Regions from separate parts of the Clostridioides sp. ES-W-0016-02 genome, predicted to be linked through region 3. Evidence: a T-box and tRNA genes for the amino acid it is inferred to sense, from the RefSeq annotation. Region 3 holds a T-box; the other regions hold tRNA genes.

Region 1 (9,524 bases), 1.8 Mb from region 3:
CGGTTTCGGGTCTACGTCAAGTAACTGAACGCTCAGTTAAAACTCGCTTTCGCTACGGCTCCACACCTTAAGTGCTTAACCTTGCTACTTAACGTAACTCGTTGGCCCGTTCTACAAAAAGTACGCGGTCACACAAGAAATGTGCTTCCACAGCTTGTAAGTGCAGGGTTTCAGGTTCTATTTCACTCCCCTCCCGGGGTTCTTTTCACCTTTCCCTCACGGTACTATACGCTATCGGTCACTAGGTAGTATTTAGCCTTGGAGGGTGGTCCCTCCTGCTTCCCACAGGGTTTCACGTGTCCCGTGGTACTCTGGATCATATCTGAAGTTTTCTCGTTTGACATACAGGACTATTACCTTCTGTGGTGGGTCTTTCCAAACCTCTTCAATTACGATACCTCTTCGTTTAAGATATGTCCGCAACCCCAATAAAGAAAACTTTATTGGTTTGGGCTATTCCGCGTTCGCTCGCCGCTACTTACGGAATCGAATTTCTTTCTCTTCCTTCAGGTACTTAGATGTTTCAGTTCCCTGAGTTCCCCTCATTAAGCTATGTATTCACTTAATGATACTTAGACATTACTCTAAGTGAGTTTCCTCATTCGGAAATCTTCGGATCAAAGTTTACGTGCAACTCCCCGAAGCTTATCGCAGCTTATCGCGTCCTTCATCGGCTCCTAGTGCCAAGGCATCCGCCCTGCACCCTTAATAACTTGACCAGTTAAAAAGGTTTGATAGATTAGAAGCTATCAACTTCGATAATTTTTAAAAGTTATCAACTTTATATATTACAAATTAGATGTCATATCACTAAATATATATATGCAGTTTTCAAAGTGCTAACGCACAGCGCCAACGAATAAATCTCGTTGCTTAAAGTGCTAACGCACATAGCTTGTCTAAAGATAAGCTAAAAGTGCATGTAAGAGGCTACTAGATAAATCAAAGATTTAAGTAATATACTCTTAATGGTGGAGATGAGGAGAGTCGAACTCCTGACCCCTTGCTTGCAAGGCAAGTGCTCTCCCAACTGAGCTACACCCCCAAATATGAAGTTCATAAAGAACTTTCAAAATTAAACAGTAGGCAATTCTCCTTAGAAAGGAGGTGATCCAGCCGCACCTTCCGATACGGCTACCTTGTTACGACTTCACCCCAGTTATTGATTCCACCTTCGACGACTTCTTCCAAAAGGTTAGATAATCGGCTTCGGGCGTCTCCAACTCCCGTGGTGTGACGGGCGGTGTGTACAAGACCCGGGAACGCATTCACCGCAGCATTCTGATCTGCGATTACTAGTAACTCCAGCTTCATGTAGGCGAGTTTCAGCCTACAATCCGAACTGAGAGTAGCTTTAAGGGATTAGCTCCACCTTACGGCTTGGCAACCCTCTGTACTACCCATTGTAGCACGTGTGTAGCCCTAAGCATAAGGGGCATGATGATTTGACGTCATCCCCACCTTCCTCCAGGTTATCCCTGGCAGTCTCTCTAGAGTGCCCAACTTAATGATGGCAACTAAAGACAAGGGTTGCGCTCGTTGCGGGACTTAACCCAACATCTCACGACACGAGCTGACGACAACCATGCACCACCTGTCACCAATGTCCCCGAAGGGAACTCTCCGATTAAGGAGATGTCATTGGGATGTCAAGCTTAGGTAAGGTTCTTCGCGTTGCTTCGAATTAAACCACATGCTCCGCTACTTGTGCGGGTCCCCGTCAATTCCTTTGAGTTTCACTCTTGCGAGCGTACTTCCCAGGCGGAGTACTTAATGCGTTAGCTGCGGCACCGAGGGGGGTAACCCCCGACACCTAGTACTCATCGTTTACAGCGTGGACTACCAGGGTATCTAATCCTGTTTGCTCCCCACGCTTTCGTGCCTCAGCGTCAGTTACAGTCCAGAGAGCCGCCTTCGCAACTGGTGTTCCTCCTAATATCTACGCATTTCACCGCTACACTAGGAATTCCACTCTCCTCTCCTGCACTCAAGTCTCCCAGTTTCAAGAGCTTACTACGGTTGAGCCGTAGCCTTTCACTCCTGACTTGAAAGACCGCCTACGCACCCTTTACGCCCAGTAAATCCGGATAACGCTAGCCCCCTACGTATTACCGCGGCTGCTGGCACGTAGTTAGCCGGGGCTTCCTCCTCAAGTACCGTCATTATCTTCCTTGAGGACAGAGTTTTACGACCCGAAGGCCTTCATCACTCACGCGGCGTTGCTGCATCAGGCTTTCGCCCATTGTGCAATATTCCCCACTGCTGCCTCCCGTAGGAGTTTGGACCGTGTCTCAGTTCCAATGTGGCCGATCACCCTCTCAGGTCGGCTACTGATCGTCGCCTTGGTAAGCCGTTACCTTACCAACTAGCTAATCAGACGCGGGTCCATCCTGTACTGGCTCACCTTTGATATTCAAGAGATGCCTCTCAAATATGTTATCCCGTATTAGCATACCTTTCGGTATGTTATCCGTGTGTACAGGGTAGGTTACCCACGCGTTACTCACCCGTCCGCCGCTCTTTACCGAAGTAAATCGCTCAACTTGCATGTGTTAGGCACGCCGCCAGCGTTCATCCTGAGCCAGGATCAAACTCTCAAATAAAAGTTTATCAGGCTCAGATACTATTGTTATCTAAATATCTGGCTTTATGGTTTGTTTCTTGTTTTATAAATTAACCTACTGTTTAATTTTCAAAGTTCTTTATTGATATAGTTAGATGGTAGCGGTAATAGGAGTCGAACCTATGACCTTTCGGGTATGAACCGAACGCTCTAGCCAACTAAGCTATACCGCCGTATTTCTGGTGCCCAGAGGCGGAATCGAACCACCGACACGGGGATTTTCAGTCCCCTGCTCTACCGACTGAGCTATCTGGGCAAATGGTGGGCCTAGCTGGACTCGAACCAGCGACCTCACGCTTATCAGGCGTGCGCTCTAACCACCTGAGCTATAGGCCCTTACTTGGTCGAGGTGAAGGGACTCGAACCCCCGGCCCCATGGTCCCAAACCATGTGCGCTACCAAACTGCGCTACACCTCGAAATATTATTTACTATCTTATATTACTCTAAAACTCATTTTTTTTCAAGTCCTTTTTATTTGGCAGGGGTGGAGGGACTCGAACCCCCGGCGCACGGTTTTGGAGACCGACGCTCTACCAACTGAGCTACACCCCTATGAAGAATAATGGACCTTCAGGGACTCGAACCCCAGACCTACCGGTTATGAGCCGGGCGCTCTAACCAACTGAGCTAAAGGTCCTGGTTGGTCGAGGTGAAGGGACTCGAACCCCCGGCCCCATGGTCCCAAACCATGTGCGCTACCAAACTGCGCTACACCTCGTTTTTTTAAATGGCGGAGAAGGAGGGATTCGAACCCTCGCACCGGTTACCCAGCCTAATCCCTTAGCAGGGGATCCTCTTGAGCCACTTGAGTACTTCTCCAAATTTAGTCCTATTATTTAGTTTGGCGGAGAGGGTGGGATTCGAACCCACGGCCCCTTTCGAAGTCACTGGTTTTCAAGACCAGCTCCTTAAACCACTCGGACACCTCTCCATTGGTGATCTATCCGCGACTCGAACGCGGGACACCCTGATTAAAAGTCAGGTGCTCTACCGACTGAGCTAATAGACCATGTTTTTATTTGGCTGGGGATGCAGGACTCGAACCTACGCATACATGAGTCAAAGTCATGTGCCTTACCGACTTGGCTAATCCCCAATATATATGTGGTGAGCGCACAGGGATTCGAACCCCGGACACACGCCTTAGAAGGGCGTTGCTCTATCCAGCTGAGCTATGCACCCACGCTTTTTGGAGCGGGTGAAGGGGATCGAACCCTCACAGCTGGCTTGGAAGGCCAGAACTCTACCATTGAGCTACACCCGCATATTTAATTTAATTGGTGGAGGATGGTGGATTCGAACCACCGAAGTCGATGACAACAGATTTACAGTCTGCCCCCTTTGGCCGCTCGGGAAATCCTCCGTATTAATTTTACATGGAGCTGGTGATAGGAATCGAACCTACAACCTGCTGATTACAAGTCAGCTGCTCTACCGTTGAGCCACACCAGCATTTTTCATATTTTATTTTGGCGACCTGGAAGGGGTTCGAACCCTCGACCTCCAGCGTGACAGGCTGGCATTCTAACCAACTGAACTACCAGGCCGCAAATGGTGGGACCAGCAGGGCTCGAACCTGCGACCCCCTGCTTGTAAGGCAGGTGCTCTCCCAGCTGAGCTATGATCCCACAAATGGTGACTCGTAGGGGAATTGAACCCCTGTTACCGCCGTGAAAGGGCGGTGTCTTAACCTCTTGACCAACGAGCCATTTATTGGCTCCAAGGGTGGGGCTCGAACCCACAGCCTACCGGTTAACAGCCGGTTGCTCCACCGTTGAGCTACCTTGGAACATCTAACGTGGCTATGTCCTACTCTCCCAGGCAGTTTCCCACCAAGTACCATCAGCGCTAGAGAACTTAACTTCTGTGTTCGGAATGGGAACAGGTGTATCTTCTCTGCTATTATAACCACATTTCTTTTTTGTTGCTAGGACAAGTATAATATTAACATTTTTTGTTATTTTTGTCAATACTTTTTTCATACTTTTTTTCAGAGTTAACACTCTAAAAACTACATATATATTTTAGTCAATGAACATCAAATAATATTGGTCAAGTCCTCGACCTATTAGTATCGATAAGCTAAATACATTGCTGCACTTACACCTTCGACCTATCAACCAGATAGTCTTTCTGGGGTCTTACCCTTGCGGTGGGAAATCTTATCTTGAAGTTGGCTTCGCGCTTAGATGCTTTCAGCGCTTATCCATTCCGTACATAGCTACCCAGCCATGCCCTTGGCAGAACAACTGGTACACCAGAGGTACGTCCATCCCGGTCCTCTCGTACTAAGGACAGGTCTCCTCAAATTTCCTACGCCTGCGACGGATAGGGACCGAACTGTCTCACGACGTTCTGAACCCAGCTCGCGTACCACTTTAATGGGCGAACAGCCCAACCCTTGGGACCTACTACAGCCCCAGGATGTGATGAGCCGACATCGAGGTGCCAAACCTCCCCGTCGATGTGGACTCTTGGGGGAGATAAGCCTGTTATCCCCAGGGTAGCTTTTATCCGTTGAGCGATGGCCCTTCCACGCAGAACCACCGGATCACTAAGTCCGATTTTCATCCTTGCTCGACCTGTATGTCTTGCAATCAAGCTCTCTTTTGCCTTTACACTCTACGTACGATTTCCGACCGTACTGAGAGAACCTTTGAGCGCCTCCGTTACCTTTTGGGAGGCGACCGCCCCAGTCAAACTGCCCACCTGACAGTGTCCCAAGACCAGATTCATGGCCTATGGTTAGAGTCCCAGTACTACAAGGGTGGTATCCCAAGGATGGCTCCGCCAAAACTGGCGTCCTGGTTTCAAAGCCTCCCACCTATCCTGTACATGTAGTACCAAGACCCAATGTCAAGCTACAGTAAAGCTCCATGGGGTCTTTCCGTCCTGTCGCAGGTATCCGGCATCTTCACCGGAATTACAATTTCACCGAGTCTGTTGTTGAGACAGTGCCCAAATCGTTACGCCTTTCGTGCGGGTCGGAACTTACCCGACAAGGAATTTCGCTACCTTAGGACCGTTATAGTTACGGCCGCCGTTTACTGGGGCTTAAGTTCACTGCTTCGATTACTCTAACAGATCCCCTTAACCTTCCAGCACCGGGCAGGCGTCAGCTCCTATACATCGTCTTGCGACTTAGCAGAAACCTATGTTTTTGGTAAACAGTCGCTTGGGCCTATTCTCTGCGGCCACCGTATGGTGGCACCCCTTATCCCTAAGTTACGGGGTCATTTTGCCGAGTTCCTTAACAACAGTTCTCTCGCGGGCCTTAGGATACTCTCCTCACCCACCTGTGTCGGTTTGCGGTACGGGTACCTTTAACCTCGATAGAGACTTTTCTTGACAGTGTGAAATCAGCTACTTCGCTACTAAATTTCGCTCCCCATCACATCCCAGCATTATCAAAGCGGATTTACCTACTCTGACTGCCTCAATGCTTGGGCACACATAACCAACAGTGTGCTTAGCTTATCCTACTGTGTCATCCCATCTCTCAAACGGTTATCGGTAGTACAGGAATATCAACCTGTTGTCCATCACCTACGCCTTTCGGCCTCAGCTTAGGTCCCGACTAACCCAGGGCGGACGAACCTTCCCCTGGAAACCTTGGGTTTACGGCCTGTGGGATTCTCACCCACATCTCGCTACTCATGCCAACATTCTCACTCCCATACTGTCCACATGTCCTTACGGTCATGCTTCAACCCGTATGGGAAGCTCCCCTACCCATCATTACTGATGCCGTAGCTTCGGTAGTAAGTTTTAGCCCCGGAAATCTTCGGCGCAGGATCACTCGACCAGTGAGCTATTACGCACTCTTTGAATGAGTGGCTGCTTCTAAGCCAACATCCTGGTTGTCTGTGCAATCCCACATCCTTTACCACTTAACTTACATTTAGGGACCTTAGCTGACGATCTGGGCTGTTGCCCTTTCGACTATGAATCTTATCACCCACAGTCTGACTCCCAAGTATAAGATGACGGCATTCGGAGTTTGATAGTCTTCGGTAGGTGCAATACCCCCTAGGACATTCAGTGCTCTACCTCCGTATCTCTCACCTTGAGGCTAGCCCTAAAGCTATTTCGGGGAGAACCAGCTATCTCCGGGCTCGATTGGAATTTCACCGCTACCCACAAGTCATCCCCGAGCTTTTCAACGCTCGTGGGTTCGGACCTCCACGAAATTTTACTTTCGCTTCATCCTGCTCATGGGTAGGTCGCCCGGTTTCGGGTCTACGTCAAGTAACTGAACGCTCAGTTAAAACTCGCTTTCGCTACGGCTCCACACCTTAAGTGCTTAACCTTGCTACTTAACGTAACTCGTTGGCCCGTTCTACAAAAAGTACGCGGTCACACAAGAAATGTGCTTCCACAGCTTGTAAGTGCAGGGTTTCAGGTTCTATTTCACTCCCCTCCCGGGGTTCTTTTCACCTTTCCCTCACGGTACTATACGCTATCGGTCACTAGGTAGTATTTAGCCTTGGAGGGTGGTCCCTCCTGCTTCCCACAGGGTTTCACGTGTCCCGTGGTACTCTGGATCATATCTGAAGTTTTCTCGTTTGACATACAGGACTATTACCTTCTGTGGTGGGTCTTTCCAAACCTCTTCAATTACGATACCTCTTCGTTTAAGATATGTCCGCAACCCCAATAAAGAAAACTTTATTGGTTTGGGCTATTCCGCGTTCGCTCGCCGCTACTTACGGAATCGAATTTCTTTCTCTTCCTTCAGGTACTTAGATGTTTCAGTTCCCTGAGTTCCCCTCATTAAGCTATGTATTCACTTAATGATACTTAGACATTACTCTAAGTGAGTTTCCTCATTCGGAAATCTTCGGATCAAAGTTTACGTGCAACTCCCCGAAGCTTATCGCAGCTTATCGCGTCCTTCATCGGCTCCTAGTGCCAAGGCATCCGCCCTGCACCCTTAATAACTTGACCAGTTAAAAAGGTTTGATAGATTAGAAGCTATCAACTTCGATAATTTTTAAAAGTTATCAACTTTATATATTACAAATTAGATGTCATATCACTAAATATATATATGCAGTTTTCAAAGTGCTAACGCACAGCGCCAACGAATAAATCTCGTTGCTTAAAGTGCTAGCGCACGTCGCCAACAAACAAACTTCACATGTGTTCAGTTTATTCTGTTGCTTAAAGTGCTAACGCACATAGCTTGTCTAAAGATAAGCTAAAAGTGCATGTAAGAGGCTACTAGATAAATCAAAGATTTAAGTAATATACTCTTAATGGTGGAGATGAGGAGAGTCGAACTCCTGACCCCTTGCTTGCAAGGCAAGTGCTCTCCCAACTGAGCTACACCCCCAAATATGAAGTTCATAAAGAACTTTCAAAATTAAACAGTAGGCAATTCTCCTTAGAAAGGAGGTGATCCAGCCGCACCTTCCGATACGGCTACCTTGTTACGACTTCACCCCAGTTATTGATTCCACCTTCGACGACTTCTTCCAAAAGGTTAGATAATCGGCTTCGGGCGTCTCCAACTCCCGTGGTGTGACGGGCGGTGTGTACAAGACCCGGGAACGCATTCACCGCAGCATTCTGATCTGCGATTACTAGTAACTCCAGCTTCATGTAGGCGAGTTTCAGCCTACAATCCGAACTGAGAGTAGCTTTAAGGGATTAGCTCCACCTTACGGCTTGGCAACCCTCTGTACTACCCATTGTAGCACGTGTGTAGCCCTAAGCATAAGGGGCATGATGATTTGACGTCATCCCCACCTTCCTCCAGGTTATCCCTGGCAGTCTCTCTAGAGTGCCCAACTTAATGATGGCAACTAAAGACAAGGGTTGCGCTCGTTGCGGGACTTAACCCAACATCTCACGACACGAGCTGACGACAACCATGCACCACCTGTCACCAATGTCCCCGAAGGGAACTCTCCGATTAAGGAGATGTCATTGGGATGTCAAGCTTAGGTAAGGTTCTTCGCGTTGCTTCGAATTAAACCACATGCTCCGCTACTTGTGCGGGTCCCCGTCAATTCCTTTGAGTTTCACTCTTGCGAGCGTACTTCCCAGGCGGAGTACTTAATGCGTTAGCTGCGGCACCGAGGGGGGTAACCCCCGACACCTAGTACTCATCGTTTACAGCGTGGACTACCAGGGTATCTAATCCTGTTTGCTCCCCACGCTTTCGTGCCTCAGCGTCAGTTACAGTCCAGAGAGCCGCCTTCGCAACTGGTGTTCCTCCTAATATCTACGCATTTCACCGCTACACTAGGAATTCCACTCTCCTCTCCTGCACTCAAGTCTCCCAGTTTCAAGAGCTTACTACGGTTGAGCCGTAGCCTTTCACTCCTGACTTGAAAGACCGCCTACGCACCCTTTACGCCCAGTAAATCCGGATAACGCTAGCCCCCTACGTATTACCGCGGCTGCTGGCACGTAGTTAGCCGGGGCTTCCTCCTCAAGTACCGTCATTATCTTCCTTGAGGACAGAGTTTTACGACCCGAAGGCCTTCATCACTCACGCGGCGTTGCTGCATCAGGCTTTCGCCCATTGTGCAATATTCCCCACTGCTGCCTCCCGTAGGAGTTTGGACCGTGTCTCAGTTCCAATGTGGCCGATCACCCTCTCAGGTCGGCTACTGATCGTCGCCTTGGTAAGCCGTTACCTTACCAACTAGCTAATCAGACGCGGGTCCATCCTGTACTGGCTCACCTTTGATATTCAAGAGATGCCTCTCAAATATGTTATCCCGTATTAGCATACCTTTCGGTATGTTATCCGTGTGTACAGGGTAGGTTACCCACGCGTTACTCACCCGTCCGCCGCTCTTTACCGAAGTAAATCGCTCAACTTGCATGTGTTAGGCACGCCGCCAGCGTTCATCCTGAGCCAGGATCAAACTCTCAAATAAAAGTTT
Region 2 (9,524 bases), 1.7 Mb from region 3:
GTAATTTTGTTCCTCTATCTTTACTTTCTGTTATTTCAAATAAATCTGGATTTTCATCTATAAATTTAGTACTACATTTACCATTTGAGAATATAGGATTATTTAAGACATTAACTAAGAATCCTACATTAGTCTTAACACCTCTAACTCTAAGTTCTTTTATAGATCTTATAGTTTTGTTTATTGCTCCTTGGAATGTTCTATCCCAAGATATTGTCTTAACCAGTAAACTATCATAGTGAGGACTTATGTTTGCTCCTGTAAATCCATTTCCACCATCTAGTCTTATACCAAATCCTGAACCAGTTCTATAAACTTGAATTTTACCTGTGTCTGGCATAAATCTATTTTTAGGGTCTTCTGTAGTTATTCTACATTGGATAGAATACCCTCTTATTTCAACATCATCTTGTGATTTTATATTTATTTCTTCACTATCTAGGCTGTATCCTTGAGCTATTAATATTTGACTTTGAACTATATCTATTCCTGTAACCATTTCTGTTACAGTATGCTCAACTTGTACTCTTGTATTCATTTCTATAAAATAATGACCACCATTTGCATCTACTAAGAATTCTAGTGTCCCTGCATTAGAATAGCCTACATATTTTGATAACTTGACTGCATCATCACATATTTCTTTTCTTACTTTTTCATCTAATGAAAATGCTGGTGCATATTCTATTATCTTTTGATGTCTTCTTTGAACAGAACAATCTCTTTCGTATAAATGAACTATATTTCCATAGTTATCCCCTAATATTTGAACTTCTATATGTTTTGGGTCAGCTATATATTTTTCTATGAATATAATATCTTCACCAAAAGCTTTTCTTGATTCACTACAAGCAGTTTCATATTCAAGCTCTAAATCTTTTTCATGATGTACGATTCTCATACCTCTACCGCCACCACCATTAGATGCTTTTATCATAACAGGATAACCTATTTTATTTGCAACTTCTTTTGCTTCTTCAGTACTTCTTATTGCTTTTTCCACCCCTGGTATAGTTTGAACATTAACTTCTTTTGCAATTTTTTTAGAGTTTATCTTATCCCCCATCATATTCATTACTTTAGATGATGGGCCTATAAAAGTAATTCCATTTTCTTCACATTTACGAGCAAATTCTGCATTTTCTGCTAGAAAACCATATCCTGGATGTATAGCGTCAACTTTTTTTCTCTTTGCTAAGTCTATTATTCCATCCATATCTAAGTATGCATCTATTGGACCTTTGCCTTCCCCTATTAAATATGATTCATCTGCTTTTGTTCTAAATAATCCGTATTTATCTTCTTTACTATATATACCAACACTTTTTATCCCCAATTCTGAACAGGCTCTAAATATTCTTATAGCTATTTCGCCTCTATTAGCTACTAGTATTTTATTAAACTTTTTAAGCATACTCTATTCTTCTCCTTTATTGTTTGTGTAATATTAAAGATTATAGACTAAAATACTTTATTTTTGAAGATGTTTAAGCAAGTTCCTTAATTAATAAGATAAATTTATAAATATATATAATTTTTAGACTGTATAAACTCAATTTACCTCACTAAAATTAAGGGGTTTTTTATGGGATTTCAGACAAACTTGTGTGAAAATTTCTACAATTGACCTTATTTTATACTATTTTTTTCTCTGTTTACATAATTATTTTCATCTTTACGTAATATTTCACATACTTTTCTCAATATAGTTCATATCTTAATCTATCTGTCTTAACAAACGTTTTATTACATCAGAAAGTTTTAGATGACCTAAATCTGCATATGCTATAACTAGTATTATTTTTACTACTCCTTCTACCTCATCTAATTTATATGCTCTAGCATTTATTATTGTGTACTTTGGCATAAGTTCTTCTAAACCTAGTGCAAGTTCATCAGATAAAGTCATATATTCATCAAATTTTTCCTCATCAGATAAGGTGATATATTCATCTTGCTCACTTATAATAGTATCTAAATAATCCATATTTATACTTAATTGATAAGCTATTATGTCCTCTCTTTTTGTGCTTTTACTCAAATCCTTTTCAACTTTGAACTTACTATTCTTATCTATTATTATTTTAAGTTCTTCACTATCAACTATTTCATTTCCTATAATTATATACAAACTTTTTACCTCCTAAATATAAATCTTTTTTAATCAAAAATAAAACCTCTAGTAAAATTACTAGAGGTTTGCACTGGTGGGATTAACAGGGCTCGAACCTGTGACCCCCTGCTTGTAAGGCAGGTGCTCTCCCAGCTGAGCTATAATCCCTCGATATTTATATGGTGCGCCCAAAGGGACTCGAACCCCTAACCTTCTGATTCGTAGTCAGACACTCTATCCAGTTGAGCTATGAGCGCATTTTATTGGAGGCGACACCCAGATTCGAACTGGGGATCAAGGAGTTGCAGTCCACTGCCTTACCACTTGGCTATGTCGCCACCTTTTTGGTGATCTATCCGCGACTCGAACGCGGGACACCCTGATTAAAAGTCAGGTGCTCTACCGACTGAGCTAATAGACCATATTAGTTGGGGTGGATAATGAGAGTCGAACTCACGACCTCCAGAGCCACAATCTGGCGCTCTAACCAACTGAGCTATACCCACCATATATCTTCAAATTTAATGTGGTGGGCCATCAGGGACTCGAACCCCAGACCTACCGGTTATGAGCCGGGCGCTCTAACCAACTGAGCTAATGGCCCACATTAAATTTTTAGTAGCGGTAATAGGAGTCGAACCTATGACCTTTCGGGTATGAACCGAACGCTCTAGCCAACTAAGCTATACCGCCATATTCTTGGTGCCCAGAGGCGGAATCGAACCACCGACACGGGGATTTTCAGTCCCCTGCTCTACCGACTGAGCTATCTGGGCATTTGGCGGAGAGGGTGGGATTCGAACCCACGGCCCCTTTCGAAGTCACTGGTTTTCAAGACCAGCTCCTTAAACCACTCGGACACCTCTCCATTGGTGATCTATCCGCGACTCGAACGCGGGACACCCTGATTAAAAGTCAGGTGCTCTACCGACTGAGCTAATAGACCATATTTTTATTTGGCTGGGGATGCAGGACTCGAACCTACGCATACATGAGTCAAAGTCATGTGCCTTACCGACTTGGCTAATCCCCAATATATATGTGGTGAGCGCACAGGGATTCGAACCCCGGACACACGCCTTAGAAGGGCGTTGCTCTATCCAGCTGAGCTATGCACCCACATTGCAATATAAACATAAATTTGGAGCGGGAAACGAGATTCGAACTCGCGACTTCAACCTTGGCAAGGTTGCGCTCTACCACTGAACTATTCCCGCTCGTTTATTAAATTAAATAAAAATGGTGCGGATGAAGGGAGTCGAACCCCCACGCCAATGGCGCTAGATCCTAAGTCTAGTGCGTCTGCCAATTCCGCCACATCCGCGCATTTTTTTGGTGGAGGATGGTGGATTCGAACCACCGAAGTCGATGACAACAGATTTACAGTCTGCCCCCTTTGGCCGCTCGGGAAATCCTCCGTATTAATTTTACATGGAGCTGGTGATAGGAATCGAACCTACAACCTGCTGATTACAAGTCAGCTGCTCTACCGTTGAGCCACACCAGCATTTTTTATATTTTATTTTGGCGACCTGGAAGGGGTTCGAACCCTCGACCTCCAGCGTGACAGGCTGGCATTCTAACCAACTGAACTACCAGGCCGCAAATGGTGGGACCAGCAGGGCTCGAACCTGCGACCCCCTGCTTGTAAGGCAGGTGCTCTCCCAGCTGAGCTATGATCCCATTTTTTGGAGCGGGTGAAGGGGATCGAACCCTCACAGCTGGCTTGGAAGGCCAGAACTCTACCATTGAGCTACACCCGCTTATTTAATTGTTTTTTTGGTGACTCGTAGGGGAATTGAACCCCTGTTACCGCCGTGAAAGGGCGGTGTCTTAACCTCTTGACCAACGAGCCATTTTAATGGTTGCGGAGGCAGGACTCGAACCTACGACCTTCGGGTTATGAGCCCGACGAGCTGCCAACTGCTCCACTCCGCGATATTATTTTATAAAGTGCCGAAGACCGGAATCGAACCGGTACGAGAGGTAAGTCCCGCAGGATTTTAAGTCCTGTGCGTCTGCCAGTTCCGCCACTTCGGCTTTTTTGGCTCCAAGGGTGGGGCTCGAACCCACAGCCTACCGGTTAACAGCCGGTTGCTCCACCGTTGAGCTACCTTGGAATATTTTGGAGGCGACACCCAGATTCGAACTGGGGATCAAGGAGTTGCAGTCCACTGCCTTACCACTTGGCTATGTCGCCGCCTTTTTGGTGATCTATCCGCGACTCGAACGCGGGACACCCTGATTAAAAGTCAGGTGCTCTACCGACTGAGCTAATAGACCATATTAGTTGGGGTGGATAATGAGAGTCGAACTCACGACCTCCAGAGCCACAATCTGGCGCTCTAACCAACTGAGCTATACCCACCATTATATTGGTCGAGGTGAAGGGACTCGAACCCCCGGCCCCATGGTCCCAAACCATGTGCGCTACCAAACTGCGCTACACCTCGAAATTTTATTAATTTAATGTGGTGGGCCATCAGGGACTCGAACCCCAGACCTACCGGTTATGAGCCGGGCGCTCTAACCAACTGAGCTAATGGCCCACATTAAATTTTAGTAGCGGTAATAGGAGTCGAACCTATGACCTTTCGGGTATGAACCGAACGCTCTAGCCAACTAAGCTATACCGCCATATTCTTGGTGCCCAGAGGCGGAATCGAACCACCGACACGGGGATTTTCAGTCCCCTGCTCTACCGACTGAGCTATCTGGGCATTTGGCGGAGAGGGTGGGATTCGAACCCACGGCCCCTTTCGAAGTCACTGGTTTTCAAGACCAGCTCCTTAAACCACTCGGACACCTCTCCATATTCTACTTCCAATGATCGAACTCGGGACACCCTGATTAAGAGTCAGGTGCTCTGCCAGCTGAGCTAATGAACCTTAACTTTAATATTTAATGGCTGGGGATGCAGGACTTGAACCTACGCATACATGAGTCAAAGTCATGTGCCTTACCGACTTGGCTAATCCCCAATATATGTGGTGAGCGCACAGGGATTCGAACCCCGGACACACGCCTTAGAAGGGCGTTGCTCTATCCAGCTGAGCTATGCACCCACAATAAATATGTATAAATTAAATAAAAAATGGTGCGGATGAAGGGAGTCGAACCCCCACGCCAATGGCGCTAGATCCTAAGTCTAGTGCGTCTGCCAATTCCGCCACATCCGCGCATTTTTTTGGTGGAGGATGGTGGATTCGAACCACCGAAGTCGATGACAACAGATTTACAGTCTGCCCCCTTTGGCCGCTCGGGAAATCCTCCGTATTAATTTTACATGGAGCTGGTGATAGGAATCGAACCTACAACCTGCTGATTACAAGTCAGCTGCTCTACCGTTGAGCCACACCAGCATTTTTTATATTTTATTTTGGCGACCTGGAAGGGGTTCGAACCCTCGACCTCCAGCGTGACAGGCTGGCATTCTAACCAACTGAACTACCAGGCCGCAAATGGTGGGACCAGCAGGGCTCGAACCTGCGACCCCCTGCTTGTAAGGCAGGTGCTCTCCCAGCTGAGCTATGATCCCATTTTTTTTGGAGCGGGTGAAGGGGATCGAACCCTCACAGCTGGCTTGGAAGGCCAGAACTCTACCATTGAGCTACACCCGCTTATTTAATTTTTTTTTGGTGACTCGTAGGGGAATTGAACCCCTGTTACCGCCGTGAAAGGGCGGTGTCTTAACCTCTTGACCAACGAGCCATTTTAATGGTTGCGGAGGCAGGACTCGAACCTACGACCTTCGGGTTATGAGCCCGACGAGCTGCCAACTGCTCCACTCCGCGATATTGTTTTATAAGTGCCGAAGACCGGAATCGAACCGGTACGAGAGGTAAGTCCCGCAGGATTTTAAGTCCTGTGCGTCTGCCAGTTCCGCCACTTCGGCTTTTTTTGGCTCCAAGGGTGGGGCTCGAACCCACAGCCTACCGGTTAACAGCCGGTTGCTCCACCGTTGAGCTACCTTGGAATATTTACGTGGCTATGTCCTACTCTCCCAGGCAGTTTCCCACCAAGTACCATCAGCGCTAAAGAGCTTAACTTCTGTGTTCGGAATGGGAACAGGTGTATCCTCTTTGCTATTATAACCACATATTGCCTATTTATAAGACAAGTATTATATTAACATCTTTATTTTTAAATGTCAATACTTTTAAAGTACTAAATAATAATAGTTTTTTATTAAATATCTTCTATTAATTGAAGTTAGTACTTTACATAGAGTTAACACTCTAAAAACTACATATATATTTTAATCAATGAACATCAAATAATATTGGTCAAGTCCTCGACCTATTAGTATCGATAAGCTAAATACATTGCTGCACTTACACCTTCGACCTATCAACCAGATAGTCTTTCTGGGGTCTTACCCTTGCGGTGGGAAATCTTATCTTGAAGTTGGCTTCGCGCTTAGATGCTTTCAGCGCTTATCCATTCCGTACATAGCTACCCAGCCATGCCCTTGGCAGAACAACTGGTACACCAGAGGTACGTCCATCCCGGTCCTCTCGTACTAAGGACAGGTCTCCTCAAATTTCCTACGCCTGCGACGGATAGGGACCGAACTGTCTCACGACGTTCTGAACCCAGCTCGCGTACCACTTTAATGGGCGAACAGCCCAACCCTTGGGACCTACTACAGCCCCAGGATGTGATGAGCCGACATCGAGGTGCCAAACCTCCCCGTCGATGTGGACTCTTGGGGGAGATAAGCCTGTTATCCCCAGGGTAGCTTTTATCCGTTGAGCGATGGCCCTTCCACGCAGAACCACCGGATCACTAAGTCCGATTTTCATCCTTGCTCGACCTGTATGTCTTGCAATCAAGCTCTCTTTTGCCTTTACACTCTACGTACGATTTCCGACCGTACTGAGAGAACCTTTGAGCGCCTCCGTTACCTTTTGGGAGGCGACCGCCCCAGTCAAACTGCCCACCTGACAGTGTCCCAAGACCAGATTCATGGCCTATGGTTAGAGTCCCAGTACTACAAGGGTGGTATCCCAAGGATGGCTCCGCCAAAACTGGCGTCCTGGTTTCAAAGCCTCCCACCTATCCTGTACATGTAGTACCAAGACCCAATGTCAAGCTACAGTAAAGCTCCATGGGGTCTTTCCGTCCTGTCGCAGGTATCCGGCATCTTCACCGGAATTACAATTTCACCGAGTCTGTTGTTGAGACAGTGCCCAAATCGTTACGCCTTTCGTGCGGGTCGGAACTTACCCGACAAGGAATTTCGCTACCTTAGGACCGTTATAGTTACGGCCGCCGTTTACTGGGGCTTAAGTTCACTGCTTCGATTACTCTAACAGATCCCCTTAACCTTCCAGCACCGGGCAGGCGTCAGCTCCTATACATCGTCTTGCGACTTAGCAGAAACCTATGTTTTTGGTAAACAGTCGCTTGGGCCTATTCTCTGCGGCCACCGTATGGTGGCACCCCTTATCCCTAAGTTACGGGGTCATTTTGCCGAGTTCCTTAACAACAGTTCTCTCGCGGGCCTTAGGATACTCTCCTCACCCACCTGTGTCGGTTTGCGGTACGGGTACCTTTAACCTCGATAGAGACTTTTCTTGACAGTGTGAAATCAGCTACTTCGCTACTAAATTTCGCTCCCCATCACATCCCAGCATTATCAAAGCGGATTTACCTACTCTGACTGCCTCAATGCTTGGGCACACATAACCAACAGTGTGCTTAGCTTATCCTACTGTGTCATCCCATCTCTCAAACGGTTATCGGTAGTACAGGAATATCAACCTGTTGTCCATCACCTACGCCTTTCGGCCTCAGCTTAGGTCCCGACTAACCCAGGGCGGACGAACCTTCCCCTGGAAACCTTGGGTTTACGGCCTGTGGGATTCTCACCCACATCTCGCTACTCATGCCAACATTCTCACTCCCATACTGTCCACATGTCCTTACGGTCATGCTTCAACCCGTATGGGAAGCTCCCCTACCCATCATTACTGATGCCGTAGCTTCGGTAGTAAGTTTTAGCCCCGGAAATCTTCGGCGCAGGATCACTCGACCAGTGAGCTATTACGCACTCTTTGAATGAGTGGCTGCTTCTAAGCCAACATCCTGGTTGTCTGTGCAATCCCACATCCTTTACCACTTAACTTACATTTAGGGACCTTAGCTGACGATCTGGGCTGTTGCCCTTTCGACTATGAATCTTATCACCCACAGTCTGACTCCCAAGTATAAGATGACGGCATTCGGAGTTTGATAGTCTTCGGTAGGTGCAATACCCCCTAGGACATTCAGTGCTCTACCTCCGTATCTCTCACCTTGAGGCTAGCCCTAAAGCTATTTCGGGGAGAACCAGCTATCTCCGGGCTCGATTGGAATTTCACCGCTACCCACAAGTCATCCCCGAGCTTTTCAACGCTCGTGGGTTCGGACCTCCACGAAATTTTACTTTCGCTTCATCCTGCTCATGGGTAGGTCGCCCGGTTTCGGGTCTACGTCAAGTAACTGAACGCTCAGTTAAAACTCGCTTTCGCTACGGCTCCACACCTTAAGTGCTTAACCTTGCTACTTAACGTAACTCGTTGGCCCGTTCTACAAAAAGTACGCGGTCACACAAGAAATGTGCTTCCACAGCTTGTAAGTGCAGGGTTTCAGGTTCTATTTCACTCCCCTCCCGGGGTTCTTTTCACCTTTCCCTCACGGTACTATACGCTATCGGTCACTAGGTAGTATTTAGCCTTGGAGGGTGGTCCCTCCTGCTTCCCACAGGGTTTCACGTGTCCCGTGGTACTCTGGATCATATCTGAAGTTTTCTCGTTTGACATACAGGACTATTACCTTCTGTGGTGGGTCTTTCCAAACCTCTTCAATTACGATACCTCTTCGTTTAAGATATGTCCGCAACCCCAATAAAGAAAACTTTATTGGTTTGGGCTATTCCGCGTTCGCTCGCCGCTACTTACGGAATCGAATTTCTTTCTCTTCCTTCAGGTACTTAGATGTTTCAGTTCCCTGAGTTCCCCTCATTAAGCTATGTATTCACTTAATGATACTTAGACATTACTCTAAGTGAGTTTCCTCATTCGGAAATCTTCGGATCAAAGTTTACGTGCAACTCCCCGAAGCTTATCGCAGCTTATCGCGTCCTTCATCGGCTCCTAGTGCCAAGGCATCCGCCCTGCACCCTTAATAACTTGACCAGTTAAAAAGGTTTGATAGATTAGAAGCTATCAACTTCGATAATTTTTAAAAGTTATCAGCTTTATATATTACAAATTAGATGTCATATCACTAAATATATATATGCAGTTTTCAAAGTGCTAAAGCACGTCGCCAACGAATAAATTCTGTTGCTCAAAGTGCTAATTGAGTATTCGTAAAAACGAACCCTCAAAATTAAACAGTAGGCAATTCTCCTTAGAAAGGAGGT
Region 3 (9,524 bases):
GTAATTTGGAACATAAAATCAACTACAAAAGCACAGGATGGTCTTTATGTATATGATACTGTTCAAAGACTTTATGATAGCCAATTTGGAGGTGAAGGAGTAGATGATATTGGTAAGTACATAAAATATGGTAAATTAGGAGAAGCATTTAGTTCAGAGCAACAAGTAATTCTTTTGATTGATGAAATAGACAAGGCAGACTTAGAGTTTCCAAACGACTTACTTTGGGAATTAGATAAAATGGAGTTTTATATAAATGAAACAAAAGAAACTGTAACAGCAAAACAAAGACCTATAGTGATTATAACTTCGAATGCAGAAAAAGAGCTTCCAGATGCTTTTTTAAGAAGATGTATATTTCATTATATAGAATTTCCTGATAGAGATATGATGGAGGAGATAGTAAAAGTACATTTTGATAAAGTTGAAGAACATTTATTGGAACAAGTAATGACTACTTTTTATTGGATTAGAAGTTTAAGAGAGATACAAAAGAAACCTAGTACATCAGAGTTAATAGACTGGATACAAGCATTGACTTTGAGTGGAATTCCAATTGAAAAAATAGAAAAAGAAGTTCCTTTTGCAGGGATACTGCTTAAAAATAACGAGGATATTGAATCTATGCAAAAACGTTTGTAGTCAATAGGAGCTGAATAATTATGTTTATTAAATTTTTTTATTTATTGAGAGCAAGAGGCCTAGATATATCTTTAAATGAGTGGATGACTCTAATTGAAGCACTAGACAAAGGGCTTTGTTATTCAAATTTTTCGAATTTTTACTATCTTTGTAGGATGATTTTAATAAAAAGTGAAAGTAATTTTGATAAATTTGATGCAGTGTTTTTGGAGTACTTTAAAGGTATAGAACACAAAGAGGAAATTCCAGAAGAGATTATGAACTGGCTTAAAAATCAAAATGTAGATTTAGAAGGATTTGAAAGATTAGAGCAAAATCCCAACATAAACCTTGATGAATTGAGAGCTAAATTAGAGGAACGTATAAAAGAACAAGATTCTCCACATAATGGAGGGAATTACTGGATAGGAACAGGGGGTACTTCTGAATTAGGTCATTCAGGCAAAGGTCAAACTGGTATACGCATAGGCGGAACTTCCACCTATGGAAGAGCTGTTCTCGAAGTTGCAGGAGAAAGAAAGTATAGGGATTTTAGAGATGATGAAGTTTTAAATATGCGTCAATTTCAAGTTGCATTAAAAAGGCTTCGTCAATTTTCTACTAGAATAGATGCTCCAAAAACAGAACTTGATTTAGATAAAACCATTGAAGAGACTTGTAATAATGCAGGGTATTTAAAACTGTTTTTCGAAAAACCAAGAAAAAATACAGTGAAGCTTTTGTTGCTTATAGATTCAGGGGGTTCAATGAGAGGATATAGTACTTTATGTAATACATTATTTCAGTCTGTAAGTAAATCAAATCACTTTAAAGATGTAAAAGTATACTATTTTCATAACTGTTTTTATGATAGATTATTTACTACACCAGAATGTTGGTTAAGTAAGTCTATTGATACTGAATGGATATTACAAAACATAGATAAAAACTATAAAGTTATAATCGTGGGTGATGCGTCTATGGCACCTTCTGAGTTACTTCATATTGGTGGTAATTATCGAGGTCCATATAACGATACACCTGGAATAGAGTGGCTTAAAAGATTCAAAAGAAAGTATAGTAAAATTGTGTGGCTAAATCCGGAACTGAGAGATGGGTGGGATTCAATCAGTTATTGGTATCAGACTCAAAGGTTAATACAAAGTGAGTTTAATATGTATCCATTAACTGTAAAAGGATTGGAAAAATCATTGAAAAATTTAATGGTCGCGAAATAATATAAAAAATGATGGTACAAATTATATAAAAAATGTACCATCATTTTTTATATTATAAATTGTATAATTGAAATTTAAAAATTATGTAGTCTAATACATTTTAGACTTACAAAAAACATATACATTAATAATAATTTTAGAAATTGAGGTGATTATAATAAATTATGAATTAATCGTAAAATACAATGGAGATATATTAAGATTAGAGCAAGAATTAGGTGTTTCAGTAGAAATACTTAATGCTTCCTATGCGATAATAACATCAAGTGATGAAGAAGATATAAATAGATTACTGACTTATCCAGAAATAGAGTTTATAGAAAAACCTTTTATATTACAAACTCAAGACATACAAAGTTTTTCAAGCACAGGGATAACAGGTTTTAAAAATAGAACAGGATTAACTGGAAAAGGAACTATAATTGGTATAATTGATTCAGGTATAGATTATACTTTGCCTGTATTTAGAGATAGCGAAGGAAAGTCCAAAATATTATACTATTGGGACCAGTCTATACAAGGAAATCCTCCAGCAGGTTTTAAAGAAGGAACCTTATATAATAATGAAGATATAAATAATGCAATAGCTGGTAATACATATATACCTATCTCAACGACTAGTCTACATGGTACACATGTTGCAGGTATTTGTTCAACCATTGCAAGCGATGCTAGGATAATAGTAGTAAGGGTTGGAAATATACAGACAGATGTTTTTTCAAGAAGTACAGAGTTTATGAGGGCGATTAAATTTATTTTAGATAGGGCATTAGAATTAAGAATGCCTGTTACATTAAATATAAGTTATGGAAGTAATGAAGGCTCACATAGAGGGACTTCTTTATTTGAGCAGTATATAGATGATATGTGTTTATTTTGGAAAAATAATATAGTGGTAGCGGCTGGTAATAATGCAGATAAGGGAGGACATAAAAGGATTAGGCTTCAAAATAATACTACAGAAGAAGTTGAGTTTGTAATTGGAGAAGGAGAGCGTATATTAAATATAAACATATGGCCAGATTTTATTGATGACTTTAGTGTACATTTAGTAAGTCCATCGAATAGCCAGACACAATCAATTTCTCTAACTTCAGGTGAAATAAGAAATACTTTAGGAGATACAAGAATTACTGGTTATTTTTATCCTATAGCACCATATTCTCTTACTAGAAGAGTTACATTGCAATTAAGTTCAAATACACAGATAAATCCTGGTCTATGGAGAATCGTATTTGAACCTATAGATATTGTAACTGGTAATGTAAACATATATCTACCAACTTCTGAGGGATTAAATAGAAACACGAGATTTTTGATTCCTACTCAAGAACTTACTGTTACAGTTCCCGGAACAGCAAGTAGAGTTATAACTGTAGGAAGTTTCAATTCAAGAACAGATATAGTATCTATATTTTCTGGCGAGGGAGATACACAATTGGGTGTATTTAAACCAGATTTATTAGCTCCAGGCGAAGATATAATATCTTTTTTACCAGGAGGTACCAGTGGAGCATTAACTGGAACGAGCATGGCCACTCCTCATGTTACAGGAGTTTGTTCGTTGTTTATGGAATGGGGAATTGTAAATGGAAATGATTTGTTTTTATATTCGCAAAAGTTAAGAGCATTGCTTCTTAGGGGAGCAAGAAGAACAAGTAATCAGTCATATCCAAATAATTCATCGGGATTTGGTTTTTTAAGTTTATCAGACATAGATTTGTATACTTTATCTAGTATAAATCAAGACTTAGAAACAGAAGACATTGGATATAGAAGCACTAATAAGTCGTTTAAAGATGAAGAAAATAATTATAGAGTTATAGAAAATTATAATTCTCAGAGAAACGATGATTTAAAGTTGGAGGATTTTATAAGTGAAAATATGGATAGACAATCAGGAACATTGGCAGGAATAAATGTAATTCATACTCCTGAATTTGAAGATGAGTTAGCCTCATTGGGTATGAGTCAAGAATTTCTTAAGCTAAGTGACTCATTTGGTGTATTATCTATAAACACTACAGACTATAATAGCATACAACGAGTTTTGGAACTTCCATCAGTTATAAGGACAGAATCAACTATAAAGATGACACTGCTTGGAGAGATTAATCAAGGTACTTTTGGTGGTGTAGTTGCAACCGAAGAAATAGGTGTAAATTTTTTTAAAAATAATCCCAATATAACAATAACAGGAAGAGGTACTCTTATAGCGATTGCTGACACAGGAATAGACTATTTACATAAAGACTTTATATATGCAGATGGAACCTCAAAAATAGCTTTTTTATGGGACCAAACAAAGAATGGAACTCCACCTGAAGGTTTTTATATTGGGACAGAATATACACGAGAAGATATTAATAGAGCAATTGCAGAAAATGATGCTAGTCTATCTCAAGATGAAGTTGGGCAAGGGACTATGATAAGTGGCATATGTGCAGGTCTTGGTAATGTAAATAAGGAATATGCAGGAATAGCTGAAGATGCTGAATTAATAATAATAAAAATTGCTAAGATAGAAGGATTTTATAATAGTGCAATGTTATTTGCTGCATCTCAGTATGCATATAAAAAATCTTTAGAACTTGGGAAACCATTAGTAATAAATATATCTTTGGGTAGCAATAGTTTAGTTGGATTGACCAATAGAAGTAATAGTGAAAAAGCATTTTTTACTAGAGGGCTGTGTATAACAGCAGGAGCTGGAAATGAGGGAAATACTCAGACACACACATCTGGAATAATACCAAATGTAGGAAGTTCCGTTGAAGTCGAGTTGGAATTAAATGAAGAAGAAGAAGAATTATCAGTTGAACTTTGGCTGAATAAACCAGATAAGGCAGATGTAATAATAGTGTCTCCCACTGGTGAAGAAAGTAAAAGTGTTGGAATATCAAGTTATAATAGGATAACAGGTTTATTTGATTTAGAAGGAACGGAGTATTCTATAACATATGTATATCCAACTACTTTTTCAGGGCAGCAGTTTACCAATGTTACTCTGAAAAATGCTAAAAGAGGAGTGTGGAAGATTAGATTAGTAGGAGTTTATATTGTAAATGGAATATATAACTTGTATCTTCCAAATAGGGCTCTTTTAAAAAGTGGAACTAGATTTAGAGAGGTTGACCCTTTTTATACAATAAATTATCCAGCTGTTCAAGATGATTTAATAACTGTAGGAGCTTATAATACTATTAATAATAGTTTGTGGCAAAGTTCATCAAGAGGGCCGACTATTGAGGATAGATTAAAGCCAGACTTAGTAGCACCAGGAGTTAATATAATAGCTGCATATCCTGGAAATACATATGCGACTATAACTGGGACAGCAGCAGCTAGTGCACATGCTGCAGGAGCCGCTGCGATGTATTTTCAATATACTTTTGTTGATAGAAGATATCCAAATCAAGCATATGTTCAAAAAATAAAAACTTTTATGCAGGCTGGAGCTAGAAAAAACCAAACTACAGAGTATCCAAATATGAGTACTGGATATGGAACTTTGGATGTTAGAGGTATGTTTGATGTGTTAAGATAGGAGGGATTTATGGAAAAATCTTATTGTATAATTTACCAAGGTGATATAGAAACTGCACTTCAAGAAAACGGAATAAATAAATATATGGTTTTAAATAGCCAGCTTGCAGTAATATATGTACCTATGGATTTTGATGAAACTATTTTAAACAATATATTACAGGTTGCTTGGTGGGAAGAATCTGCTCCAATGAGCAGTTTAATTGAAATAACTAATAATATGAATAATGGAGAAACTATTACAACAGCTACTGAAGCAGAGTATATTTATGAGAATCCATATAATGATATAACAGGAAGAGGGATTTTATTAGCAGTTATAGATTCTGGTATAGATTATTTACACCCTGACTTTATAAATGCGGATGGAACGAGTAAGGTTTTACGATTATGGGATCAGGAAGAAAATACAAATCCACCACCAGAAGGATTTATTTTTGGGAGTGAATTTACAAGAAGTGAATTAAGTTTAGCTATAAGTAGAAATGATGGAAGTTTAAGTCAAGATAATATAGGTACTGGAACTTTGGCTTCTGGTATATTAGTGGGAAATGGAAGAGTAAATTCACAATATAGAGGTATAACTACAGAGTCAGATTTGATAGTGGTTAAATTAAAATCATATACAGATACTTATTATGCTGGAAAGATAAATTATAGTGTTTCAGATTTTTTAGCAGCTATAACATATGTTACTAATATAGCAAAAACAGAAAATAAGCCTATAATAATAAATCTTACTATTGGAGTTAAGTCAGGTGCTGTAGCAACTACTTCCATATTAGATACATTTAATATATTAAGTAGTGCTGGTGTTGTTGTAGTAAGTGGTGCAGGTAATCAAGGTAATACAGATATTCATTATGCTGGAAGATTTAGTAGCTTATATGAAGTCCAAGATGTAATAATACAAGATGGTGACGATTACGCACTTGATATAACACTCAATACAAATGGTCCAGATAAGATAGGGGCACAAATAATATCTCCTTCAGGTGAGGTTAGTCATGATATAAGATATTCTCCAGACTTTTATGTATATAGAGGAAAGTTTAATCTGGAAAATACTACTTATTCAATGAGATTCATCTATCCATATATTACTTCTGGGAATGAAAGCCTAGAGATAAGACTTAGAGATATAAAACCTGGTGTGTGGACTTTGAGGCTAACTCCAGAACTTATAATAGGGGGAGAGTATGATATATATTTACCAAATAAAAACTTGATAGCACCAGATACAAGATTTTTAGACCCAGACTCAGTGGCTACAATAACTATGTATGCTGCTGGTGATGATGTAATCACAGTTGGTACATTTAATAATAAGACTGATAGTATGTGGATTGGTTCATCAAAAGGGCCAATTAGAGGAAGGGGAATTAAGCCAGATATAGTAGCGCCAGGAGTAGATATAATATCTACATATAAAAATGGAACCTACAATACAGCAACAGGTACAGGAGTTAGTAGTTCAATAGTTTGTGGAGTCTTAGCCTTATTAATGGAATATTTGGAAAAACAAGATAATATCCCAAGGTTATCGTTGTTTACACAAGTTTTAAAAACATATTTAATATTGGGAGCTACGAAGCTCGATATATATACGTATCCAAATGTTTCACAGGGATATGGTATTTTAAATTTAAAAAATACAATTCAACAGATGGCAAATACTTTATAAATAAAAAAATATGTAAATAATGGTATTTTATCTGTTATAAATTTTACTTATGAATTTAATTTGAAAAATTGCTAAAACTATTACAAAATAAATATATAGAGGTGATAGTTTTGGAAAGTAAAAAAGCAAGAGCATTAAAAGGTAACGATAACAAAAGACTTAGAAGTCCGCTTCTAGTTGGAAATGAATCAACAGCAGCTTGGGCAGATGTTGAAAAATTAAAACCTCATAGTAAAGTTTCAATACCTTCACTTAATAGTGTTGAAGAAGCAAAAGATTGGGTTGACAATGGAAGTAAATTGTAAAACTTCTATACTTGATAACAAAAATAAATAATTTATTGTATTTAAGTAAAGTAGTATTAGTTTAAAAAGCTTAAAGTTAAACTTAAGCTAATAAACAGTATACTGCTTTACTTTTTTTATAGGTGTCAGAAGGGAAAATGTAATTTACAAATATTTGAAAGGAAAATATAAATTTTTGCATATAAATATTTATAGATTATATAAGACTAGTAAATATCAATTGCATAAATTTATTGACTAAAAATTTATAAATTGGTATAATTTTGTTAATTAGCGGAAATAATAGAAGATAAATACTGTGAAGAGAAGAGTAGATATAAAATGCAGTTTTAGCGAGTTGAGGATGGTGAAAGCTCAATACAAGTTTTATATTGAAGAACATCTTGGAGTTTCTAATCGAAAGCTTATTTAGTAAGTAGACTTAGACGGAAGGCACCGTTATAGGCTTTAAGCATTGCTTAACTAAGAGGTCATTTATGACAACTAGGGTGGTACCGCGAAAGTAATAGTCTTTCGTCCCTTTATACAGGGATGAAGGGCTTTTTTTATGGAATTATATTTAGAAAAAATTACTAAAAATTAAACTAGGAGGCTTTAAAATGCAAAAGGAATTTATAACAGTAAAAGAATTGTACAGAGATAAAGAACAGTACATAGGAAAAACTGTAAAAGTAGCTGGATGGATAAGAACATCTAGAGTATCTAAAAACTTTGGATTTATAGAATTAAATGATGGAAGTTTCTTTAAAAATATGCAAATAGTATTTGATGAAAAAGTTGAAAATTTTAAAGAGATAGGTAAATTGGCAATAAGTTCATCTATACTTGTAGAAGGTGAGTTGGTATCTACAGAAGGAGCTAAACAACCAGTAGAAATACATGCAAAAAATATAGTTGTAGAAGGTGAATCAGATAGCTCATACCCACTACAAAAGAAGAGACATACACTTGAGTATTTAAGAACAATCGCACATTTAAGACCAAGAAGTAATACTTTTTCAGCTGTATTTAGAGTAAGATCAATAGCTGCATATGCAATACACAAATTCTTTCAAGAAAGAAACTTTGTATATGCACATTCTCCAATCATAACAGGTAGTGACTGTGAAGGTGCAGGAGAAATGTTTAGAATAACAACTATGGATTTAAATGATATACCAAAAACAGAAGATGGGAAAATAGACTATACACAAGATTTCTTTGGGAAAGAAGCTAATTTGACAGTTAGTGGGCAATTAAATGCCGAAATAATGGCACTTTCTTTTAGAAATGTCTATACTTTTGGACCTACATTTAGAGCTGAAAACTCTTATACAGGAAGACATGCTTCAGAATTTTGGATGATAGAGCCAGAAATAGTTTTTGCAGACCTTGAAGATAATATGGAACTTGCAGAAGATATGATAAAATATGTTATAAACTATGTTTTAGAAAACGCTCCTGAAGAAATGGAATTCTTTAATAGTTTTATAGATAAAGGATTGCTAGAAAGACTAAATAAAATAGTAAACTCTGAATTTGTTAGAATAACATATACTAAAGCAGTAGAGCTATTACTTGAATCAGGACATGAGTTTGAGTATCCAGTAGAATGGGGATGCGATCTTCAAACTGAACATGAAAGATATATAACAGAACAAATATACAATTCTCCAGTATTTGTTACAGATTATCCAAAAGATATAAAAGCTTTCTATATGAGAATGAATGAAGATGGGAAAACTGTTAGAGCAATGGATTTATTAGTTCCTGGTGTTGGAGAGATAGTTGGAGGTTCTCAAAGAGAAGAAAGAGAAGACGTACTATTAGATAGAATTCATGAAATGGGATTAAATGAAGAAGATTACTGGTGGTATTTAGAACTTAGAAAATTTGGTACTGCTACTCACTCTGGATTTGGTCTTGGATTTGAAAGAATAATTATGTATATGACAGGTATGTCTAACATAAGAGATGTTATACCTTTCCCAAGAACTTCTAAAAATGCTGAATTCTAATAATTATAACCTATAATATGATTATATAATTTTTCGATATAATAAAATAGCTTGTGTGCTATCTGATTTAGATACATACAAGTTATTTTTATTGTGTTTACAAATATATGTAGTTTGTTTATTCATATTTTAT

Evidence for each region. The T-box of region 3 lies ahead of asnS (asparagine--tRNA ligase). A T-box ahead of a tRNA ligase gene usually reads a tRNA of that ligase, here a tRNA-Asn.
Region 1: it has a tRNA-Asn gene. The T-box ahead of asnS (asparagine--tRNA ligase) is inferred to sense a tRNA for this amino acid. The anticodon was not compared.
Region 2: it has a tRNA-Asn gene. The T-box ahead of asnS (asparagine--tRNA ligase) is inferred to sense a tRNA for this amino acid. The anticodon was not compared.

The regions. Positions count from the first base shown of each region.
Region 1 covers NZ_CP061361.1:124,983-134,506, reverse strand. Annotated here, with positions in the region: rRNA gene IC758_RS00970 (23S ribosomal RNA) at 1-719, opposite strand, end outside; tRNA gene IC758_RS00965 (tRNA-Ala) at 970-1,045, opposite strand; rRNA gene IC758_RS00960 (16S ribosomal RNA) at 1,101-2,603, opposite strand; tRNA gene IC758_RS00955 (tRNA-Met) at 2,720-2,796, opposite strand; tRNA gene IC758_RS00950 (tRNA-Phe) at 2,804-2,879, opposite strand; tRNA gene IC758_RS00945 (tRNA-Ile) at 2,883-2,959, opposite strand; tRNA gene IC758_RS00940 (tRNA-Pro) at 2,965-3,041, opposite strand; tRNA gene IC758_RS00935 (tRNA-Trp) at 3,102-3,177, opposite strand; tRNA gene IC758_RS00930 (tRNA-Ile) at 3,189-3,262, opposite strand; tRNA gene IC758_RS00925 (tRNA-Pro) at 3,267-3,343, opposite strand; tRNA gene IC758_RS00920 (tRNA-Ser) at 3,354-3,444, opposite strand; tRNA gene IC758_RS00915 (tRNA-Ser) at 3,468-3,556, opposite strand; tRNA gene IC758_RS00910 (tRNA-Lys) at 3,559-3,634, opposite strand; tRNA gene IC758_RS00905 (tRNA-Gln) at 3,646-3,721, opposite strand; tRNA gene IC758_RS00900 (tRNA-Arg) at 3,731-3,807, opposite strand; tRNA gene IC758_RS00895 (tRNA-Gly) at 3,816-3,889, opposite strand; tRNA gene IC758_RS00890 (tRNA-Tyr) at 3,904-3,988, opposite strand; tRNA gene IC758_RS00885 (tRNA-Thr) at 4,003-4,077, opposite strand; tRNA gene IC758_RS00880 (tRNA-Asp) at 4,096-4,172, opposite strand; tRNA gene IC758_RS00875 (tRNA-Val) at 4,178-4,253, opposite strand; tRNA gene IC758_RS00870 (tRNA-Glu) at 4,259-4,333, opposite strand; tRNA gene IC758_RS00865 (tRNA-Asn) at 4,340-4,414, opposite strand; rRNA gene rrf (5S ribosomal RNA) at 4,422-4,538, opposite strand; rRNA gene IC758_RS00855 (23S ribosomal RNA) at 4,674-7,572, opposite strand; tRNA gene IC758_RS00850 (tRNA-Ala) at 7,885-7,960, opposite strand; rRNA gene IC758_RS00845 (16S ribosomal RNA) at 8,016-9,518, opposite strand.
Region 2 covers NZ_CP061361.1:31,974-41,497, reverse strand. Annotated here, with positions in the region: gene IC758_RS00400 (pyruvate carboxylase) at 1-1,414, opposite strand, end outside; gene IC758_RS00395 (hypothetical protein) at 1,718-2,131, opposite strand; tRNA gene IC758_RS00390 (tRNA-Val) at 2,206-2,281, opposite strand; tRNA gene IC758_RS00385 (tRNA-Arg) at 2,294-2,370, opposite strand; tRNA gene IC758_RS00380 (tRNA-Cys) at 2,378-2,451, opposite strand; tRNA gene IC758_RS00375 (tRNA-Lys) at 2,459-2,534, opposite strand; tRNA gene IC758_RS00370 (tRNA-His) at 2,543-2,619, opposite strand; tRNA gene IC758_RS00365 (tRNA-Ile) at 2,641-2,717, opposite strand; tRNA gene IC758_RS00360 (tRNA-Met) at 2,733-2,806, opposite strand; tRNA gene IC758_RS00355 (tRNA-Phe) at 2,814-2,889, opposite strand; tRNA gene IC758_RS00350 (tRNA-Ser) at 2,893-2,981, opposite strand; tRNA gene IC758_RS00345 (tRNA-Lys) at 2,984-3,059, opposite strand; tRNA gene IC758_RS00340 (tRNA-Gln) at 3,071-3,146, opposite strand; tRNA gene IC758_RS00335 (tRNA-Arg) at 3,156-3,232, opposite strand; tRNA gene IC758_RS00330 (tRNA-Gly) at 3,256-3,330, opposite strand; tRNA gene IC758_RS00325 (tRNA-Leu) at 3,354-3,437, opposite strand; tRNA gene IC758_RS00320 (tRNA-Tyr) at 3,447-3,531, opposite strand; tRNA gene IC758_RS00315 (tRNA-Thr) at 3,546-3,620, opposite strand; tRNA gene IC758_RS00310 (tRNA-Asp) at 3,639-3,715, opposite strand; tRNA gene IC758_RS00305 (tRNA-Val) at 3,721-3,796, opposite strand; tRNA gene IC758_RS00300 (tRNA-Gly) at 3,803-3,876, opposite strand; tRNA gene IC758_RS00295 (tRNA-Glu) at 3,894-3,968, opposite strand; tRNA gene IC758_RS00290 (tRNA-Met) at 3,976-4,051, opposite strand; tRNA gene IC758_RS00285 (tRNA-Leu) at 4,068-4,153, opposite strand; tRNA gene IC758_RS00280 (tRNA-Asn) at 4,159-4,233, opposite strand; tRNA gene IC758_RS00275 (tRNA-Cys) at 4,240-4,313, opposite strand; tRNA gene IC758_RS00270 (tRNA-Lys) at 4,321-4,396, opposite strand; tRNA gene IC758_RS00265 (tRNA-His) at 4,405-4,481, opposite strand; tRNA gene IC758_RS00260 (tRNA-Pro) at 4,490-4,566, opposite strand; tRNA gene IC758_RS00255 (tRNA-Ile) at 4,586-4,662, opposite strand; tRNA gene IC758_RS00250 (tRNA-Met) at 4,677-4,750, opposite strand; tRNA gene IC758_RS00245 (tRNA-Phe) at 4,758-4,833, opposite strand; tRNA gene IC758_RS00240 (tRNA-Ser) at 4,837-4,925, opposite strand; tRNA gene IC758_RS00235 (tRNA-Lys) at 4,932-4,995, opposite strand; tRNA gene IC758_RS00230 (tRNA-Gln) at 5,019-5,094, opposite strand; tRNA gene IC758_RS00225 (tRNA-Arg) at 5,102-5,178, opposite strand; tRNA gene IC758_RS00220 (tRNA-Leu) at 5,209-5,292, opposite strand; tRNA gene IC758_RS00215 (tRNA-Tyr) at 5,302-5,386, opposite strand; tRNA gene IC758_RS00210 (tRNA-Thr) at 5,401-5,475, opposite strand; tRNA gene IC758_RS00205 (tRNA-Asp) at 5,494-5,570, opposite strand; tRNA gene IC758_RS00200 (tRNA-Val) at 5,576-5,651, opposite strand; tRNA gene IC758_RS00195 (tRNA-Gly) at 5,660-5,733, opposite strand; tRNA gene IC758_RS00190 (tRNA-Glu) at 5,750-5,824, opposite strand; tRNA gene IC758_RS00185 (tRNA-Met) at 5,832-5,907, opposite strand; tRNA gene IC758_RS00180 (tRNA-Leu) at 5,923-6,008, opposite strand; tRNA gene IC758_RS00175 (tRNA-Asn) at 6,015-6,089, opposite strand; rRNA gene rrf (5S ribosomal RNA) at 6,096-6,212, opposite strand; rRNA gene IC758_RS00165 (23S ribosomal RNA) at 6,396-9,294, opposite strand; rRNA gene IC758_RS00160 (16S ribosomal RNA) at 9,516-9,524, opposite strand, start outside.
Region 3 covers NZ_CP061361.1:2,526,811-2,536,334, reverse strand. Annotated here, with positions in the region: gene IC758_RS12210 (AAA family ATPase) at 1-642, shown strand, start outside; gene IC758_RS12205 (vWA domain-containing protein) at 663-1,859, shown strand; gene cspBA (bifunctional germination protease/germinant receptor pseudoprotease CspBA) at 2,008-5,406, shown strand; gene cspC (bile acid germinant receptor pseudoprotease CspC) at 5,416-7,089, shown strand; gene IC758_RS12190 (CDIF630_02480 family spore surface protein) at 7,200-7,394, shown strand; T-box leader at 7,684-7,918, shown strand; gene asnS (asparagine--tRNA ligase) at 7,994-9,391, shown strand.